Regions from separate parts of the Bacillus sp. N1(2025) genome, predicted to be linked through region 1. Evidence: riboswitches for the same ligand, from Rfam matches in the RefSeq annotation. Region 1 holds a riboswitch; the other holds the start of a gene.

What was found. A riboswitch is a leader RNA that binds a small molecule or an ion and turns the genes downstream of it on or off. The one in region 1 is predicted to bind lysine.
Region 2: it holds a riboswitch for lysine, as region 1 does, so the genes downstream of both, ACNFN4_RS08710 (amino acid permease) here and ACNFN4_RS01210 (aspartate kinase) in region 1, are expected to answer to the same signal.

What each region holds. Positions count from the first base shown of each region.
Region 1 covers NZ_JBLTJB010000001.1:224,670-237,451, reverse strand. Annotated here, with positions in the region: gene sdhB (succinate dehydrogenase iron-sulfur subunit) at 1-591, opposite strand, end outside; gene sdhA (succinate dehydrogenase flavoprotein subunit) at 594-2,354, opposite strand; gene sdhC (succinate dehydrogenase cytochrome B558) at 2,388-2,996, opposite strand; gene ACNFN4_RS01215 (YslB family protein) at 3,293-3,739, shown strand; gene ACNFN4_RS01210 (aspartate kinase) at 3,786-5,015, opposite strand; lysine riboswitch at 5,141-5,320, opposite strand; gene uvrC (excinuclease ABC subunit UvrC) at 5,382-7,154, opposite strand; gene trxA (thioredoxin) at 7,297-7,611, opposite strand; gene ACNFN4_RS01195 (alpha-N-arabinofuranosidase) at 7,765-9,255, opposite strand; gene ACNFN4_RS01190 (electron transfer flavoprotein subunit alpha/FixB family protein) at 9,469-10,446, opposite strand; gene ACNFN4_RS01185 (electron transfer flavoprotein subunit beta/FixA family protein) at 10,478-11,251, opposite strand; gene ACNFN4_RS01180 (enoyl-CoA hydratase) at 11,265-12,044, opposite strand; gene ACNFN4_RS01175 (TetR/AcrR family transcriptional regulator) at 12,058-12,642, opposite strand; gene ACNFN4_RS01170 (AMP-binding protein) at 12,731-12,782, opposite strand, start outside.
Region 2 covers NZ_JBLTJB010000003.1:189,367-196,014, forward strand. Annotated here, with positions in the region: gene ACNFN4_RS08690 (substrate-binding domain-containing protein) at 32-958, shown strand; gene ACNFN4_RS08695 (LTA synthase family protein) at 989-2,845, opposite strand; gene ACNFN4_RS08700 (metal-dependent hydrolase) at 2,887-3,369, opposite strand; gene sspJ (small acid-soluble spore protein SspJ) at 3,553-3,693, shown strand; lysine riboswitch at 3,816-3,996, shown strand; gene ACNFN4_RS08710 (amino acid permease) at 4,107-5,519, shown strand; gene ACNFN4_RS08715 (class I SAM-dependent methyltransferase) at 5,572-6,486, opposite strand.

The DNA of each region.
Region 1 (12,782 bases):
TTCTGCTTTGTTCATCGCGCCCGTCGGATGGGCGTTAAACAGACGCACTTGCGACATCGGGGCAGGCCCCATGAATTTCGACTTGCTGTTGACGTTCGGGCAGGCTTCGAGGCAGACGCCGCATGTCATGCATTTAGACAATTCATATGCCCACTGGCGGCGTTTTTCCGGCATTCTCGGCCCCGGCCCCAAATCGTAAGTTCCGTCAATCGGCACCCATGCTTTCACTTTTTTCAGTGAATCAAACATTCTGCTGCGGTCAACCTGAAGGTCACGGACAACCGGGAATGTTTTCATCGGCTTCAGACGGATCGGCTGTTCCAGCTTATCAATCAGCGCCGTACATGACTGGCGCGGTCTCCCGTTGATGACCATGGAGCAGGCGCCGCATACTTCTTCAAGACAGTTCATGTCCCATGCGACCGGAGTGGTTTTCTCTCCTTTTGCATTCACGGGATTTCTGCGGATTTCCATCAGGGCAGAAATCACGTTCAGATTCGGGCGGTAATTGATTTCGAATTCTTCATCGTATGGCGCGCTTTCGGGCGTATCCTGACGTGTAATGATAAACCGTATCTTTTTCTCACTCATGATTATTTCGCCACCTTCTTCTTCGAGTAGTCGCGTTTACGGGGCGCAATCAGTGATACATCGACATCCTGATATTCAAATTCCGGAGCTTCAAACGGACCGGCATGTTTAGCCATCGTCGTTTTGAGCCACTCATCGTCATTTCTTTCAGGGAAATCCGGTTTATAGTGCGCTCCCCGGCTTTCATTTCGGTTATATGCGCCGAGCGTGATGACTCTGGCAAGCTGAAGCATATTGGAGAACTGGCGGGTGAACATCGCCCCTTGGTTGCTCCATTTTGTCGTATCGTTGATATTGATTTTCTTAAAGCGTTCCATCAGCTCTTGGATCTTGTCATCCGTTTTCAAAAGCTTGTCGTTGTGGCGGACCACCGTGACGTTGGCCGTCATCCACTCTCCGAGCTCACGGTGAAGCACGTAGGCATTTTCGTCGCCGTCCATCTTCATAATATCGGCCCATTTTTCTTCTTCTTTTTTCACATAGGAATCAAATAATGAAGAAGACAGGTCTTCCGCTGATGTTTCAAGTCCGGAAACATATTTCACCGCATTCGGTCCGGCCACCATTCCTCCGTAGATGGCGGAAAGCAGAGAGTTCGCCCCTAAACGGTTTCCTCCGTGCATTGAATAATCACATTCACCCGCTGCGAACAGTCCGCGGATGCTTGTCATCTGATCATAATCAACCCACAGTCCGCCCATTGAATAGTGAACGGCAGGGAAAATTTTCATCGGAAGCTTGCGCGGGTCATCGCCCATGAATTTTTCATAGATTTCGATAATGCCGCCAAGCTTAACGTCAAGCTCTTTCGGATCTTTGTGCGACAGATCGAGATACACCATGTTTTCTCCGTTGATGCCGAGTTTCTGATTCACACACACGTCAAAGATTTCACGTGTCGCAATATCCCGCGGTACGAGGTTTCCGTAAGCCGGATATTTTTCCTCAAGGAAGTACCAAGGTTTTCCGTCTTTGTACGTCCAGACTCTTCCGCCCTCGCCGCGTGCCGATTCACTCATCAGACGCAGTTTATCGTCCCCCGGGATTGCTGTCGGGTGAATTTGGATAAATTCGCCGTTTGCATAATAAGCGCCCTGCTGATAAACGATTGATGCGGCAGATCCCGTGTTGATCATGCTGTTTGTTGATTTTCCGAATACGATTCCGGGTCCTCCCGTCGCCATAATAACGGCGTCAGAACGGAATGACTCGATTTGCATATTGGTCAGATTTTGGGCTACGATACCGCGGCACGTGCGCTCATCGTCAAGAACGGCGCCGAGGAATTCCCAGCCTTCGTATTTTGTGACGAGACCCGCCACTTCATATCTGCGCACCTGCTCGTCCAGTGCGTAAAGAAGCTGCTGACCCGTCGTCGCTCCCGCGTATGCGGTTCTGTGATGCTGTGTACCCCCGAAACGGCGGAAGTCCAAAAGCCCTTCCGGCGTTCTGTTAAACATAACCCCCATGCGGTCCAATAAGTGGATAATGGACGGCGCCGCTTCACACATCGCTTTTACAGGAGGCTGGTTTGCCAAAAAGTCGCCTCCGTATACCGTGTCATCAAAATGCTCAAACGGAGAGTCTCCTTCCCCTTTTGTGTTGACAGCTCCGTTTATCCCGCCCTGCGCGCAGACCGAGTGAGAGCGTTTGACCGGAACGATGGAAAACAATTTAACGGCCGTGCCTGATTCCGCTGCTTTAATTGTCGCCATGAGGCCGGCAAGACCCCCGCCGACTACGATAATGCTTGATTGACTCATGATAGCCCCTCTCCCTCTAGTAATCTAGTTCTCTTACACAAACGCAAAAATCGCTTTTAAACCTACGTATGAAAGCGCTAAAAATATAATCAGCGTCACGTAAGTCGAAATTCTTTGAGAACGCGGCGTGACCGTGATCCCCCATGTGACCGCAAAAGACCATAAGCCGTTTGAAAAGTGAAAAATGACCGATAAAACGCCTACAATGTAAAAGCCGAGCATAAACGGCGAGCTCAGAATATTCGCCATCATATCGAAGTTGACTTCAGCGCCCATCTGCGCGGCAATCCGCGTCTGCCACACATGCCAGCTGACGAAAATAAGGGTGAGAATACCAGTGACACGCTGAAGCACAAACATCCAGTTTCTGAAATAACTGTAGTGGCCAGCGTTGTTTTTCGCAGTAAATGCTATGTACACACCGTAAACCGCATGATAAATTAAAGGTAAGAAAATAATAAAAATTTCTAACGCATACCTGAACGGCAGACTGTCCATAAAGCCGGCCGCCTTGTTAAACGCATCCGCTCCCCTTGCGGCAAATTGGTTGACGACTAAATGCTGGATCAAAAAGATGCCGACCGGAATAACACCGAGCAAGGAATGCAATCTTCGAAAATAAAACTCTCTGTTCCCAGACATTACTTTACCCCCTGTTTGATTTAAGTGCGAAATGTACTAAAATCTCTGCCCCCACTTCGTTTCAATTGTAAGCACTTTATTAAAATTTATTGACAATTTCATTTTACTCCTCCCTCAAAAGGGCGTCAAGAAAACGTGTACATAAATTATAATTTTCGGAATTGATTATCTGGAGGGAAAATTTTATTTTCCTGCGATATCTTTCTCACATTTTTTCGCTTGTTTTATAGGATCATCCTGTAATCCTCCCCCCTGTTTAAGCTATAATAAACGAAGGAGAGAGGGGAATACATAATATGAAGAATAATTATGAAGCAGCTTTAGAACCTTTAACTGAACTCGACGTCAGCGCATACGGCTACGAATTAATCCGGGAAATCGTGCTTCCGGATATCCTCGGCCCGGAACATTCATCGATGATGTATTGGGCGGGAAAACGCCTCGCCCGCAAATTTCCTCTTCAATCGTGGGAAGAAATCCCCGCCTTTTTTGAAAAAGCCGGCTGGGGAACTTTGACAAACGCAGGATCAAAAAAACAAGAACTGGAATTTGAACTGGAAGGACCGCTCGTATCCAGCAGGCTCAAACATCAGAAAGAGCCTTGTTTTCAGCTTGAAGCCGGTTTTATAGCCGAACAGATTCAATTGATGAACGATCAGATTGCAGAATCTTATGAACAGGTAAAAAAGAGAGCGGATAAAGTCGTCCTGACCGTAAAATGGGATATGAAGGACCCTGTATAATTGAAAAAAGGCGGTGACTCCAAGTCCCGCCTTTTTGCCTGCCCGTTTATACGGCAGACGGCTGTTTAGAAAGCTCAAACGCATCATGAAGCGCTTCGACCGCTTTCACCATATCATTTTCGCTGACAACCGCTGATACTTTTATTTCAGATGTGCTCACCATTTTGACTTGTACATTTTTTTCCGCCAGTACGGCAAACATGTCCGCGGCGACGCCGGGATTTGAAACCATGCCCGACCCGACAATAGAGACTTTCGCCAGTTTTCTTTCGGTTTCAATTTTTTCATAGTCAAGCGCGTTTTTATATTCTTCAAGCACGGCGACCGTTTGCGCGGCATCTTCCGTTTTCACTGAGAAAGAAATATCCGCTTCCCCATCGTCCGACTGTGTCTGAATAATAATGTCAACGTTGATGTTTCGTTTTGCCAGCGCGGTGAAGATTGTTGAAAGTGTTGTCAGTCCGCTTGCAAGACCCGTAACGGACACCCTTGTGATCTGGTCTTCAAATGCAATTCCTCTGACGATTAAATTCTGCTCCATTGATGATTCCTCCTCAATTAATGTTCCCGCTTCATGCTCTGTGCTTGACCGCACTTCCAAAGGCACTTGGTAGTTTTTCGCGAACTCAACCGCCCGCGGGTGAAGAACACCCGCTCCTAGATTTGCAAGCTCCAGCATTTCATCATAAGAAATTCCCGCCAGTTTTCTCGCTGACCGGACATACCGCGGATCTGTCGTAAATACGCCCGGAACATCTGTATAAATGTCGCATTTATCCGCTTCCAGCGCTGCTGCAAGAGCGACCGCCGTCGTATCGGAACCGCCCCGTCCGAGCGTCGTGATGCCGCCGTCTTCCGTTACACCCTGAAAACCGGCAACGACTGTGATTTTGCCTTCTGCAAGCTGCGAACGAATCGCCGTAATATCAATATCCGTAATTCTCGCATTACCGTGAACGGCTTCCGTGCGGACACCCGCCTGCCAGCCCGTATAAGAGACGGCGCCATATCCTTTTTCCTGAAGCGCCATGGACAAAAGGGAAATCGTGACCTGCTCTCCCGTTGACAAAAGCATATCCATCTCGCGTCTGCTTGGTTCAGATGTGATTTCAGCCGCGAGGTTAACGAGCGCGTCGGTTGATTTTCCCATTGCCGAAACGACGACTACGATATCATGGCCTTTTTGCTTTTCAGCAATGGCGCGATTTGCAGCATTTTGAATTTTTTCGGCAGAGCCGACGGAAGTGCCTCCGAATTTTTGTACGATAAGACCCATACTAGACCACCCTTTACATTTTGGTTCGTGCGGGTGAGGAGAAAAGAGCGTTTTGTCCACAATAAAAAAAGCAATGAGAGGAATAGCTCTCATTGCTTTTTCATATCATTACGATTGATTATGAACAACGAGATAGCCCTCCAAGAAAATGAATTCTTGACAGCCTTACATTTATTTAATGCAAGGCCAGCGAATCACACCGATGGGATGTGATACACTTCGGCGACGCTCCCCTTTCAGCCTTTTTCGCAGAATCCATCATTCTCCAAAGGCTTACTATTGAAGTTCGCACCTCTATCTTCACCATATAACACGATCTTATGAAATTAGTTCACATTCTAGCAGATTTTTCAGAAAAGCACAATACTATTTTTTCAATTTTTCAAACAGCAGCTGGGCCGCCGCGGCCGGCACACCGGCTTTTTTGATATCGTCAAGGCTTGCTTCCTTCATCTTTTTGACAGATCCGAAATGTTTTAAGAGCATTTTTTTGCGTTTTTCGCCGATTCCGGGGATATCATCCAGAACGGATTGAAAGACGCTTTTTCCCCGGATCTGTCTGTGAAAGCTGATCGCAAAACGGTGAACTTCGTCCTGAATACGCTGAAGCAGGTAAAACTCTTGGCTGTTCCGCTCCAGAAACACCGGTTCAAGCGGGTCGCCGATCAAAAGGTTCGATGTTCGGTGTTTATCATCTTTCGCCAATCCCGCTACCGGGACATCAAGGCCGAGCTCATTCTCGAGCACGTCGCGCGCCGCGTTAATCTGCCCTTTTCCGCCGTCAATGATGATTAAATCCGGCAGCGGAAGATTTTCGCGGAGCACCCTCGTGTACCTTCTTCTGACGACTTCCCTCATTGAGCCGTAATCATCCGGCCCTGTTACGGTTTTAATTTTATATTTGCGGTATTCCTTTTTATTCGGTTTTCCGTCAATAAAGACAATCATGGCCGATACGGGGTTTGTGCCTTGAATATTGGAGTTGTCAAACGCTTCAATCCGATGCGGCGTGTAAATATTCAGCGCTTCGCCGAGCCGTTCGGCTGCACCGATCGACCGTTCCTCATCCCGCTCGATTAACGAGAATTTTTCCCGCAGAGCAATTTTCGCATTTTTGTGCGCAAGCAAAAGCAGCTCTTTTTTCGGGCCTTTTTTCGGCTGATGCACGGCGGTTTCCAACAGCTCGCTGATCATGTCCCTGTCAACGCTGTCAGGCACCAGAATTTCCTTAGGCAGAAAGTGATTGTTTTTGGAATAGAACTGGCCGATGAAGGTCAGGAATTCTTCATCCGCTTCCTGATACATCGGAAACATGCTGACGTCGCGTTCGATCAGTTTTCCTTGGCGAATGAAAAAGACTTGGACGCACATCCAGCCTTTATCGTAGGCATATGCAAACACATCGCGGTCCAGAAGGTCATTCATGGTCATTTTTTGCTTCTCCATCGTCGATTCGATGTGAACAAGCTGGTCGCGGAATTCTTTAGCCCGTTCAAATTCAAGCTTTTCCGCCGCTTCTGCCATTTTCGCTTCGAGCTCTTTTTTGATTTCGTTATGCCCTCCCTTTAAAAAACGGGTGATGTCTTCAACAATCTCGCGGTTTGTCTCCTCAGATATATCCTTTACACATGGGGCGAGGCATTGTCCGAGATGATAATAAAGACAGACGCGGTCCGGAAGCTTTGAGCATTTCCTGAGCGGGTAAAGGCGGTCCAACAGTTTTTTCGTTTCCCGCGCCGCCTGCACATTCGGATACGGGCCGAAATAGCGTCCTTTGTCTTTTTTGACATTCCGGGTGACAATCAGCCGCGGATGGCGTTCATGGGTGATTTTAATAAAGGGATAGGTTTTATCATCTTTCAGCATGACATTGTATTTCGGATCGTATTTTTTAATCAGATTCATTTCCAAAATAAGCGCTTCAAGATTGGAGGAAGTCACGATATATTCAAAGTCCTCAATCTCCGTCACAAGCCGTTGGGTTTTTGCGTCGTGAGAACCGGTGAAATAAGATCGCACCCTGTTTTTCAAGACTTTCGCTTTCCCCACGTAGATGACTGTTTTTTGACGGTCTTTCATTAAATAACAGCCCGGCTGATCGGGAAGGAGGGCCAGCTTTTCTTTCAGTTGTTTATTCATACGTTACCCTTCCTTACATTCATTTCTCGTGTCCATTCAGTGTATCACGAACATTTGTTTTTCTCCATTTTCAGCTTTTGGAAGATCAAAAAAGGCGATTCCCTTTCAAAGGAATCGCCCTGCCGTAACGGAAGCTTTCGGCTTACAGATGTTTGTTTACAAGCTCTTCAAGAGCTTCTTTCGGTTTGAAACCGACAGATGTTTCAACGACTTCTCCGTCTTTTAACACGAGAAGTGTCGGGATGCTCATGACGCCGTATTTACCGGCAGTTTCTTGGTTTTCATCCACGTCGATTTTGACGATTTTCAGTTTGTCTCCCATTTCTTGATCAAGCTCTTCAAGAACGGGCGCGATCATTTTACAAGGTCCGCACCAAGGAGCCCAGAAATCAGCCAATACGACACCTTCACTTGTTTCAGCTGAGAACGATTGATCAGTTGCTTTTACGATAGCCATTTTGTTATTCCTCCAATTGTCAAATGATGATTTTTAGTATAGCATCTCCCATTCGTTCATGCTAATTTAATGCTTATATTATTTTCTCCCGATCCCGCCGGAAATAATCTTATTTATACAGTGTATTATAACCGGGCGGCGGGCGTTCAAAACTTAAGATGGACCCGCAGGCAGCGTGATTAATACAATCGCCATCGGAGGAAGCTCCGCCTCAAGTTTTCCGCTCTTTTGAGTAAACCCGGAAAACGGCTTCGGTTTGACGTTTTCCGGACTGCTGAATGTATTATGGGCATTCATTTTTTCCGCGTGCAGAATCGTTCCCGAAGGCTTCCCTGTCTTTTTCATGCCCCGCAGTTCAATCTTCACATCAGCTTTTTGCAGATGATCGATATTGCAAATGCTGATATGTATGTCTCCGTTTTGCTGTTTGGACGCTGAAATGCTGACTTGCGGGAGCCGGCCGTCATTCCATTCGTACCCGGCTGCTTTTGTTTCTGTCGCCAAAAAAGAAGCGTCCTGATGCACTTTAAACATATCAAACACATGATACGTCGGCGTCAACAGCATTTCTTTCCCTTTTGTCAGGATCATTGCCTGAAGCACGTTGACGGTTTGCGCGATATTGGCCATCTGTACGCGGTCTGCGTGCTGATGAAAAATATGAAAATGCGTGGCGGCGACAAGGGCGTCGCGGATCGTATTCTGCTGATACAGAAAGCCCGGATTCGTGCCCGGCTCAGGATCAAGCCACGTGCCCCATTCATCAATGATCAGCCCGACTCTTTTTTCGGGATCGTACTGATCCATGATGGCACTGTGCCTTGTGATCAATTCATCCATATGCGCCGCTTTTTTCATCGTGGTGAACCATTCATCTTCCGTAAACTCCGTCGCTGATCCTTTCCCCTTCCAGAAGTCGCCCGGTATTGTGTAATAATGCAGGCTCAGCCCGTCCATGAGATCAGCGGCTTTTTTCATTAAAGTTTCAGTCCAGCGGTAATCGTCGACATTCGCGCCGCCGGCAATTTTATAGATTTCATTGCCGCTGTAATTACGGACATAGGTTTGAAAGTTTCTGTAAAGGTCGGCATAATAGTCAGGATGCATGTTTCCGCCGCAGCCCCAGTTCTCATTTCCTATTCCGAAATATTTCAGCTTCCACGGTTTTTCCCGCCCGTTTTCTTTTCTCCAGTCGGACATCGGCGTGCCCGCTTCAAACGTCATGTATTCAATCCAATCAGCCATTTCTTTAACCGTTCCGCTGCCGACGTTTCCGGCGATGTACGGTTCGCAGCCGAGCAGTTCACAAAGCATCATAAACTCGTGCGTGCCGAATTCATTGGAATCAATCGTCCCGCCCCAATGGGTATTCAGCATGGTTTTGCGTTTCCCTACGCCGTTTGCCCAATGGTATTCATCAGCAAAACAGCCGCCCGGCCATCTGAGGACGGGAATCTGAAGCTGTTTGAGGGCGGCGGCAACATCCGTCCTGACCCCGCCGGTATTCGGAATATCGGAATCTTTTCCGACCCAGATGCCCTCATATATGCCTCTTCCCAGGTGTTCCGCGAAATGTCCGTATATGTTTTTATTAATGGTTCCCCGTGTGATATCAGTTTGAATGACTGCCGTATTGTGAGACAAACTTGATCATTCCTTTCCCTTAATAAGAATGAAAGCACTACAGCCGATCTATGTATCTGGAATGCATGCTGAATGGATAAGTTTGTAAGCGCTTTACAAAAGCTTATTACATTGGTTCGTACATGTCAATCTATTGTTTTATTAATCTATAATTTGTACGAACCAATTAACACAAATCAAAACCCTCTGACAAATTAAGCCAGAGGGTTTTGATTATGAATGAATATTGGCATTTTTAAATTCCTGGGTCAGAAGCGGAACCACTTCGAACAAATCGCCGACAATTCCGTAGTCCGCTATTTTAAATATTTCCGCTTCCGGGTCTTTGTTAATGGCAACAATGACCTTACTGTTTGACATGCCCGCCAAGTGCTGAATCGCTCCGGAAATGCCGCAGGCGATATACAAATCCGGCGTGACGACTTTTCCCGTCTGGCCGATTTGAAGAGAATAATCGCAATAGTCCGCGTCACACGCGCCGCGTGAAGCGCCCACCGCTGCTCCGAGCACCTCGGCAAGTTCTTTTAACGGTTCAAACCCATCTTTGCTTTTTACACCGCGGCCGCCTGCTACGATAATTTTCGCTTCTGATAAATCCACGCCGTCCGCCGTTTTTTTGACTACTTCTTCAATGACTGTCCGCAAATCTGCCGGAGGCGCCGCAAGCTCTTCAATATCACCCGTCCGGTTCGCGTCTTTTTCTAATGCCTGAATATTATTCGGCCGAATTGTCGCCAAAATGAAAGGATCGGTTGAAATCACCTGTTCAAAGGCTTTGCCGGAATAGATCGGTCTTGTAAAAACGATGTTGTCTCCGGTAACGCTTACATCCGTGCTGTCTGAAATCAGCCCCGTTTCAAACCGGGCCGCAAGCTTAGGTGACAAATCTTTTCCCATAGAAGTGTGGCCGAAAATGACCGCATCAGGCTTTTCATTTTCGATCAAATCCCCGAGAACCGCGGCATATCCGTCCGCCGTATACTGAGAAAGCCCCGGCGCATCGGCCGTAAATACTTTGTCGGCGCCGTACTGAATGAGTTCTGATGCTGCATCAGCCGCGCCTTTTCCCATCAGCACGCCGATGACATCTCCTCCGCCGGAAATGGTTTTGCCTGCGGCTATAGCTTCAAAGGTGACGTTCCGTAAGGCGCCGTCACGAATTTCTCCGAGTACGATCACTTTTTTTCCCATTCTGACATCCCCCAGTTTCTTTAATATCGGTTTATACGACTTTGGCTTCTTTTCTCAGCAGTGACACAAGCTCTTTCGCCTGCTCAGCGGCTTCTCCTTCGATCAGTCTGCCCGCTTCTTTTTGCGGCGGCAGAAAACGTTCGATCGTTTTGAGCTTCGGTGCGGCATCATCTTCATCAATGTCGAGATCATCGAGCTCAAGTTCTTCCAGCGGTTTTTTCTTCGCCTTCATAATGCCCGGAAGCGACGGATAGCGCGGCTCGTTTAAACCTTGCTGTGCCGTGATGGCTAAAGGAAGTGAGGTTTTAATGATTTCGGTATCCCCTTCGTTGTCTTTCTCTGCCACAGCTTCATCGCCGATGATTGTCAGTTTTGTAATCGTTGTGACGCAAGGAATGTTCAGCAGTTCGGCAAGCCTTGGAGCCACTTGGCCGGAACCGCCGTCAATCGCGACATTTCCTCCGAGAATCAGATCATATTCCCGATCCTTGAAATAATGATATAAGATAGTTGAAATGGAGTATTGGTCAGGATCGCTCAGATCATCTTCAATATTGATTAACACCGCCTGGTCACAGCCCATCGCAAGGGCGGTTCTCAGTTCTTTCTCCGCATCTTCTCCGCCGACGGTTACAGCGGTAACGGTTCCGCCGTGCTCTTCTTTCAGCTGAATGGCTTCTTCAATGGCGTATTCATCATACGGATTAATGATAAATTCGGCTCCGTCCTCCTGAATCTTTCCTGCTTCAATGACGATTTTCTCTTCTGTGTCAAACGTCCGTTTCATCAGTACAAATAGATTCATAATCTTATCCCCTTTATCTTCGCCCACCGAATTGAGGCTTTCTTTTTTCGAGAAATGCCTGAATGCCTTCTTTTGCGTCATCTGATGCAAATGCTTCCCCAAAGCGCTTTGCTTCAAGCTTTAAGCCGCCGTCATAAGAATAGATCTTGTTTGAATAAAGGAGCTCAAGCAGAGAAGCCATCGACTGCGGGCTTTTTTCCGCAAACTTGCCCGCGAGCGTTTTCGCTTTTTGCAGCAGCTCTTCCTCATGTTCGGCGCCTATCGTGACAAGGCCGAGGCTGAGCGCTTCTTCTCCGGTCACAGGTTCTGAAGTGCCGATCATTTCAAGCGCTTTCGCCGTACCGACGTACCGGGGAAGCCGCTGCGTCCCGGCAAAGCCCGGAATAATGCCGAGATTCAGCTCGGGCAGGCCGAGCTTTGCATCCAATGTGGCGATTCTGATATGGCAGGCCATGGCTAGCTCAAGGCCGCCGCCGAGCGCAGCGCCGTGAATCGCCGCGATAACGGGCTTCGGAAACCCTTCAATTCTTTCCATCAGCTGCTGGCCTTTATCCGCCATGGCAGAAGATTGCTCAAGATTTTCAAGCGACGTAAATTCCTTTATATCGGCGCCCGCCGAGAAAAATTTTCCCTCACCGCGAATGATGATACTTCTGACGCTGTCATCTGTTTCACACCGGTCGAACAGACCGGACAACTCATCTAAAACCGCACCGGACAGCGCGTTGGCCGGCTGATGATTAATGGTGATCACCGCAACAGATTGTTCTACCGCCATCGAAAGGCTGTTCATCCGTCAACCCCCTTTAGTTTTGATGAATCCCTGACACCAACAGCTCCAATACCTTTTCTGACAAATCCGGAAGATCATATTTCTGATCGTTCATCACCCATGTTGTCACTGTTTCATCTATCGTCCCGAATATCATCTGCCGGGCGAGGCGGACGTCGAGATTGTCTTTCCATTCCCCCGACTTGATTCCTTCGGTCAAAATGGTGTCCAGCATGTTTAAATAACCTTTTAAAATATCATTGATTTTCAGGCGCAGCTTGATATTCGACTGTCTGAGCTCAAGCTGGGTCACAATCGCGAGGTGGCGGTCATTGCCGAGCAGTGTGAAATGCTGCTTAATAACGAGGGCGAGTTTTTCTTTTGCCGTCGTTTTTTCTTTCACTTCTTCTTCCATGCGTTCAATGAACTGGCCCATCTTTTCTTTAAAAAGAGAAATGAGTATATCCTCTTTGTTTTTGAAATATAAATAGATGGTGCCGTCCGCAACGCCGGCCTGCTTGGCGATTTTGGACACCTGTGATTGGTGATAGCCGTTTTCCGCTATGACTTCTACTGCTGCATCAATAATCTGCATATACTTTGGCCGTTTTTGGTTCAATGTCATCGTTCCTTCCTTCGATAAATGAATGACTATTCATTCATAACTTCATGATAAAAAGGAATCCGGATTTTGTCAAGTTTTTCTTTTAAGGCACCTTGTTTTCACGGGAAACATCTTCCTCTTCAACTAAACGCCTT
Region 2 (6,648 bases), on a different contig from region 1:
AACAGTTATAATAAAAACGGAGCGTGATAATATGACGGAAGCCACTTCCTATACAATAGAAGAAGTTGCGGGCCTTTTGAAGGTCTCCAAACTGACAGTATATGATTTGATAAAAAAAGGACTCATTCCGGCGTACAGGGTCGGAAGACAGATGAGGGTCGATGAAGAGGACTTAAAACAATATAAAGCAAACATGAGAATGTCAAAAAAGCCATCCGCAGCAGAAGCGCCTGACCCGTCCCGCGGGCGGGAGCCGGAAAAAAGGCAGTCCGTTATCATCAGCGGGCAGGATGTGTCGATGGACCTCCTCAGCAAACAGCTGGAACAAACAATACAGGCGGCTCCGCTCCGCAAGTACAGCGGCAGTTTGAACAGCCTGATCGAGATGTACCGCGGGGCCTGTGACATCGTCAGTCTGCATTTATACGATGGGGAGACGGGGCAGTATAACATCCCGTACGTGAAGCGCATTCTTTCAGGGGAGCCGTTTGCGCTTTTTCATGTCGTGCTGCGGCAGGCCGGATTATATGTGAAAAAAGGTAATCCGCTGAACATTCAGGGTTTTCAGGACATGAGCCGAAAAGATGTCCGCATCGTCAATCGCGAAAAAGGATCAGGCGCGAGGGTGCTGCTGGATGAACAGCTCAGATCTTTCGGCATTACGCCGTCTGATGTCGCCGGCTATCATGACATTGTCACGGATCATCTGTCAGCGGCTTCACAAGTATCAAGCGGAAAGGCGGATATCGGAGTCGGGTCGCAGCATGCGGCGCATATGGCGGGCACGGACTTTATCCCGGTGATCAGTGAGCAGTACGATGTGGTCGTCTTAAAACAAAACCGGGAGCTTGTTCAAAGCGTGCAGGACATTCTTAATTCTGAGGAATTCAAGTCTCAGCTTTCTCAATTATCCGGATATGATACGAAAATGACCGGACGGCTTATATATGAAACATGAAAAATCCCTCCATATAACGGAGGGATTTTTTTATTGCTTATAAAACCGCAGCAGGTCGCCGTTTAATATTTTATCGGAAAGCATCAGCTCTTGTTCCGCTTTTTCTTTCTCATCGCTGCACGCGCTCATGTCAGAAAGCGGTTCACCCGTTTTACGGCTGTAACACGTATTTTTCGTATAAATATGATCATCCGTGATAAAGCTGCCGTTTCTCAGTACCGCAAACGGGGTCCGCTCTCTGGAAAACAGATCATTGCCGAACTGAATGCTGCCCTTCGTTTCAATGCCGAGCAGGTGAAGCAGCGTCGGTCTTACATCAACCTGTCCCGCGGCCGAAGCAATCGTTTCCGGCGCACGGTCGGTCACCCCGGGAATATGAATGATAAACGGCACGCGCTGAAGCTGAACCGTATCAAACGGAGTGATTTCCTCTTTCCCTAAGAATTCGGCAAGTCCTTGATTATGGGCTTCGGATATACCGTAATGATCTCCCATCAGGACGATCATCGCGTTGTCATACAGTCCTTCTTTTTTCAGCTTCTTGAAAAAGTGTTTCAGGGCCTCATCTTCATAGCGGACCGTCGTCACATAGCGGTTTAATAACTCGCTGCTTGTGTCCGGTTCCTCAATGAGCTGATCCTGTTTATCAATTTCAAAAGGAAAATGGTTGGTCAAAGTCAGCAGGCTCGCGTAAAACGGCTGCGGAAGCTTCTTTAATTTTTCCGCTGACTGTTCGAGAAATTCCTTGTCCTTCAGACCCCAGCCTGTTGAATTTTCCTGTGTCACCTTAAATTCATCCGCGTCGAAAAAACGGTCGATTCCGAATGCCTCGTACATCTCATCCCGGTTCCAAAAGGTCTTATGATTGGCATGCAGAACGGCTGAATAGTATTGACGGTCTTTTAACATATGGTACATCGTATTGAACCGGTGGCCGCTTTTTGTAAAAAAAACGGCGCCGCTTGAAGACGGATACAGCGAATTCGCAGTAATGAATTCTGAATCTGAGGTTTTTCCCTGTTCAGTCTGCTGATAAAAATGAGTGAAGTCATAACTTTTTTTCCGCAGTATATTTAAAAACGGGGTAATCTCCCGCCCGTTGACCCGCTCATCCATTACAAAACGCTGTGTTGATTCGAGCGTCACAAAAATCACATTACGCCCCTTTGCGAGCCCGAACTTTGATTCGGACGGCCTGCTGTAGTCGGCTTGAGTGTAATTTGCGACCGCCGCAAGGCTGTCTTCATCGGCAAACGCTTTAGCCCCTGCATTCAGCGTCTGCGAAATGGTGTCATACAAATGAAAGTGGAACAGGCCGATTCCTTTTACGAGCGCTTCACGATCAAAAGGGTGCTTGAACAGCTTCGGCTGCTCGGCCTCAGACAGCGCAAGGTTGCACAGCATGAGGCCGGCTGATGCCCACGCATACGCTTTAACGGTACGGGTGCTGGCTTTACCTTTATCGGCTTTATGCCTTTTACCAAGATAAAACAAAACCGCAATATCCAAAAATAAGGCGATATAAAGCGGGTGAAACAGCTCTTGGACGCTGCTTCCCATATCACCCATATTGCTCGCCTGAAACAAAACCGGTATGGTGATAAAATCAATATAAAACCCGTAAAACACCGTATTCGCGATTAAAATTCCCGTCAGCATCACATTTGCCGAAAGCAGAAAGATCCGCTGTTTTTTTTCTGTCAGCAGCAGGGCGATGCCGAACAGCGGCACAATGAAGCTCAGCGGATTAATGAGAAGCAGACATTCCTCAAGAACCGAATTGTTCTGCAGATCAAAACCGAGCTTATAAACGGCATAGGTTTTCATCCACATGAACAGGATGGACAGGCATAAAAACCGATGATTGCTGAAAAAGGTTTTCTTCATATGTATGACTCCTCACCCTAAAAGCGAAAGATGCTTTTTGTTTAAGAGATGCGGCCGTGAACCAGTTCGTATAAATAATAGCAGGATACAATCGTTAAGCCGGCCAGCACAAGCTGCTCCGAAAAACTCCCCGTTCTCATATAAAGGGGAAGACGGAAGCGGATGGCGGACGGAAACAGCAGTTTAATGCCGTTGACGGTCCATGCGTCAAGCACAAGATGGCTCGCCATTCCGATCATCAGTCCGGCGGAAATGCTCGGATTCGGAATATAGGTTGCCGTAATGAAAAACATAATAAGCATAAACAGCAGGCTGTGTGTAAACGTTCTGTGGCCGAACACCGTGCTTACGATTTTGGACAGAACGGGCAGCGTCCTGCCGATTTTGCTTTTCGTATGGCATATGTCGGGAATCAGCGCCCCGAGGGCACCCGCTGAGGTCATAAGGACCGGATCATACCCGTAATAATACGCAATTGCGGAACAAGAAGCGATGCCTCCCATGATGTGTGTTTTTCCTGTCATTTTTCGCTTCTCCTTTTTATTTTTGCCAAAATCCCCTGAATTACAAATATATCAAGAGAATGCATGTTTGATCAACAAACTTTACCTGTTCCGCCAAAAGGAAGGAGACGCGGATTCCGCATATTCTGCCGCGGAAAAAGACACATTATAGGTGTACCTATATTTGATAAAGAGGTGATACAGATGGCTTTCTTTAACAAAGAAAAAGGAAAAAACAGCGATAAAAACAAAAATGTCATTCAAGGCGCGCTTGAAGACGCCGGTGCAGCTCTGAAAGACGATCCGCTTCAAGAAGCTGTTCAAAAGAAAAAAAACAACCGCTGACCATATAAGACGGGTAGGGCGAACGCTCTATCCGTTTTCCATCTAATTTTTCCCTTTGACAGATCTTTTTATCTCTGATAACCTCTGAGTAGAATTGAATGATAAAAATCCTCACTCTTTCTCGGTGAGGTAGAGGTTGCGCTTGATGATGAGTCGCACATGCCAGGCTGATAGGGGCCGCAAAACATGTGTTAAAGGCATCAGCGCCGAAGTGTAAAGAAAGCCGATCCTTCTTTATGCTGGGACTGTATCTGAATAAGTGCAGGACTGCCGCGTGCTTTTTCGCGGAGGGCTATCCGGAGATCAAGGGTGTGTGTGTTTCTTTAAGCATGGACTTTTGTTCAGGCTTTTTTTGCGTGTAAATATGGTCTCGGGGTCTGGTCCGTACGAATGAACAACCAGGAGGTACAGGAATGGAACAGACGAAAAAATGGGGTTTTTGGTTATTAACGGCGTTTGTCGTAGGAAATATGGTAGGCTCGGGCATCTTTTCGCTTCCGAGTACGCTCGCAAAAATCGCGAGCCCGTTCGGCGCCACATCGGCATGGCTTTTAACGGGAGCCGGTGTGTTAATGATCGCGCTGGTCTTCGGCCACTTATCCATCCGCAAGCCTGAGCTGACGGCGGGGCCGCAAAGCTATGCGCGTGCGCTGTTCAGCGATCGGAAAAAAGGGAATGCAGCGGGCTTCACGATGGTGTGGGGCTACTGGGTGGCGAGCTGGATCAGCAACGTGGCGATCATCACGAGCCTTGCCGGATATTTAACATCATTTTTCCCGATTTTAACGGATAAGCGTGAAATGTTTTCGATCGGCGGTCAGGCGGTTACGCTCGGCCAGCTGCTGACGTTTGCCGTATGTACGGTTTTATTATGGGGCACTCACACGATTCTCGTCACCAGCATTAACGGTGCGAGTAAATTAAATTTTGTCACGACGTTTTCAAAAGTATTAGGATTTATCTTCTTTATCATTGCAGGTTTGTTTGTGTTTCAAACGTCGTTTTTCGATCATTTTTATTTTCCGGTTCAAACAGGTCCTCACACAGTTGAGGGAATCGGCGGACAGATCCACAATGCGGCGATTTCAACATTATGGGCGTTCGTCGGAATTGAATCGGCAGTCATTTTATCCGGGCGCGCCCGTTCGCAGCGTGACGTGAAACGCGCCACCATTACCGGATTATTGATCGCTCTCAGCATCTATATCATCGTAACATTGATTACGATGGGCGTGCTTCCGCATGGTAAGCTTGTCGGCTCGGAAAAACCGTTTGTTGACGTATTGTACGCGATCGTCGGCAGCGCGGGAAGCGTCATTATGGCGATTCTGGCGATTTTGTGTCTGTTCGGAACGATGCTCGGCTGGATTCTTCTCGGTTCTGAAGTTCCGTATCAAGCGGCGAAATCAGGAGACTTTCCCGCTGCTTTTGCAAAAACGAATAAACAGGGCAGCCCGGTTGTGTCGTTAATCGTAACGAACGTGATGTCACAGATCTTTATCTTTTCGGTTATTTCCCGGACGATCAGTGACGCGTTTACGTTTTTAACGACGGCGGCGACGCTCGCTTATCTGATTCCGTATCTCGTGTCAGCGTTTTACAGCCTGAAGCTCATTTTTACGGGTGAAACGTATGACGAGATAAAGGGTTCAAGAGTAAGAGACGGTATCATCGCCATCCTTGCCTGCATTTATTCTTTTTATGTCATTATTACCGGAACGGCCGATTTAACGACCTTTATTCTCGGTATCGGGCTGTTCTTCGTCGGTTTGCTGTTATATCCTTTCGTCTCAAAGAAATTTGCAAACAACAGACAATCGGTATGACAAAAAGACATCTCACGTCTGTGAGATGTCTTTTTTTGTTTGCGGCAGCTGATTACTTTTTGACGGCATGTATATAATGAATGGTCTCGAATGCGGTTAAATGGTCAGTGCGTCCGCTGAAAAAACGGTCATTGACGTCCGCCGGAGATAAATGTTCATAAATAAGCAGACCTGATGATTCTAATATTTTTTCGATTTCTTTATAACTGAAACACGATAACATCGGTTCTCCGCTTGCTGCAGCCATTTTCACCATGTTTTCCACTCTGTTTGACAGTCCTCTTTCTTCAAAAAGGGACTCATCTGCATAATCAAACACGATAGAGCTTCCCGGCGGGACTTCAGCAAATAATTGTGTGAGCAGGCGGGCGAGATGCTTTTTCGTAAGATAGTATGACACACCGAGCAGGCTGAAAAAGGTTTTTTGGCGTGAAAAACCTTCCTGATACAGACGGCTGAAAGAAAGCGAAGCGGCGAAGTCCATCGGTACAAAATGAAGATGATGGGAAATACCGAGATTCAGATGTTTCAATCTGTTTATTTTGTCTTCCTGTGAAGCGGGATGATCGATTTCAAATATGTCTAAGGCGTTTGTCATCTCAGGATGCCTGAAACAAAAAGTATCGAGCCCCGCGCCAAGGATAACATACTGTTTGGCCCCGAGCTTCACTTCATTCAAAAGCACTTCTTCACAATATGCGGCACGGGCTAACGGTGTAGGAGACAGCTGTACTTGAGTCACCCATTTTAAGATGTCATCCGGTTGGCCTTGAAGCCTCTGGGCCATGTCTTTGCTGAAAAATGATATACCTTGAATCAGATGATCGCGGATGTCCGAATGCTCTTTTTCAGAAATCAGATCTTGTGCCATAAAATCATCAAATATCACCGGGGTGTCGTATTTACTGTGGTACGCCCTTCCGAAAGCGGACAGAAGGGAAGTCATACTCGCCTTGTTTTCTTTCATATAAAATCCTCCGTTATTTACATCAATCTCCGGCCGGGAGAATCTTATTATACATGTTAATCCAAAAATGTAAATTATAGCATAGGTGCCGTTTATTATTTACATGGTGCTAGGAGCCTGTCCTACTTTTATAATTTAAGGTATTTCTTAACTGTTCATTAC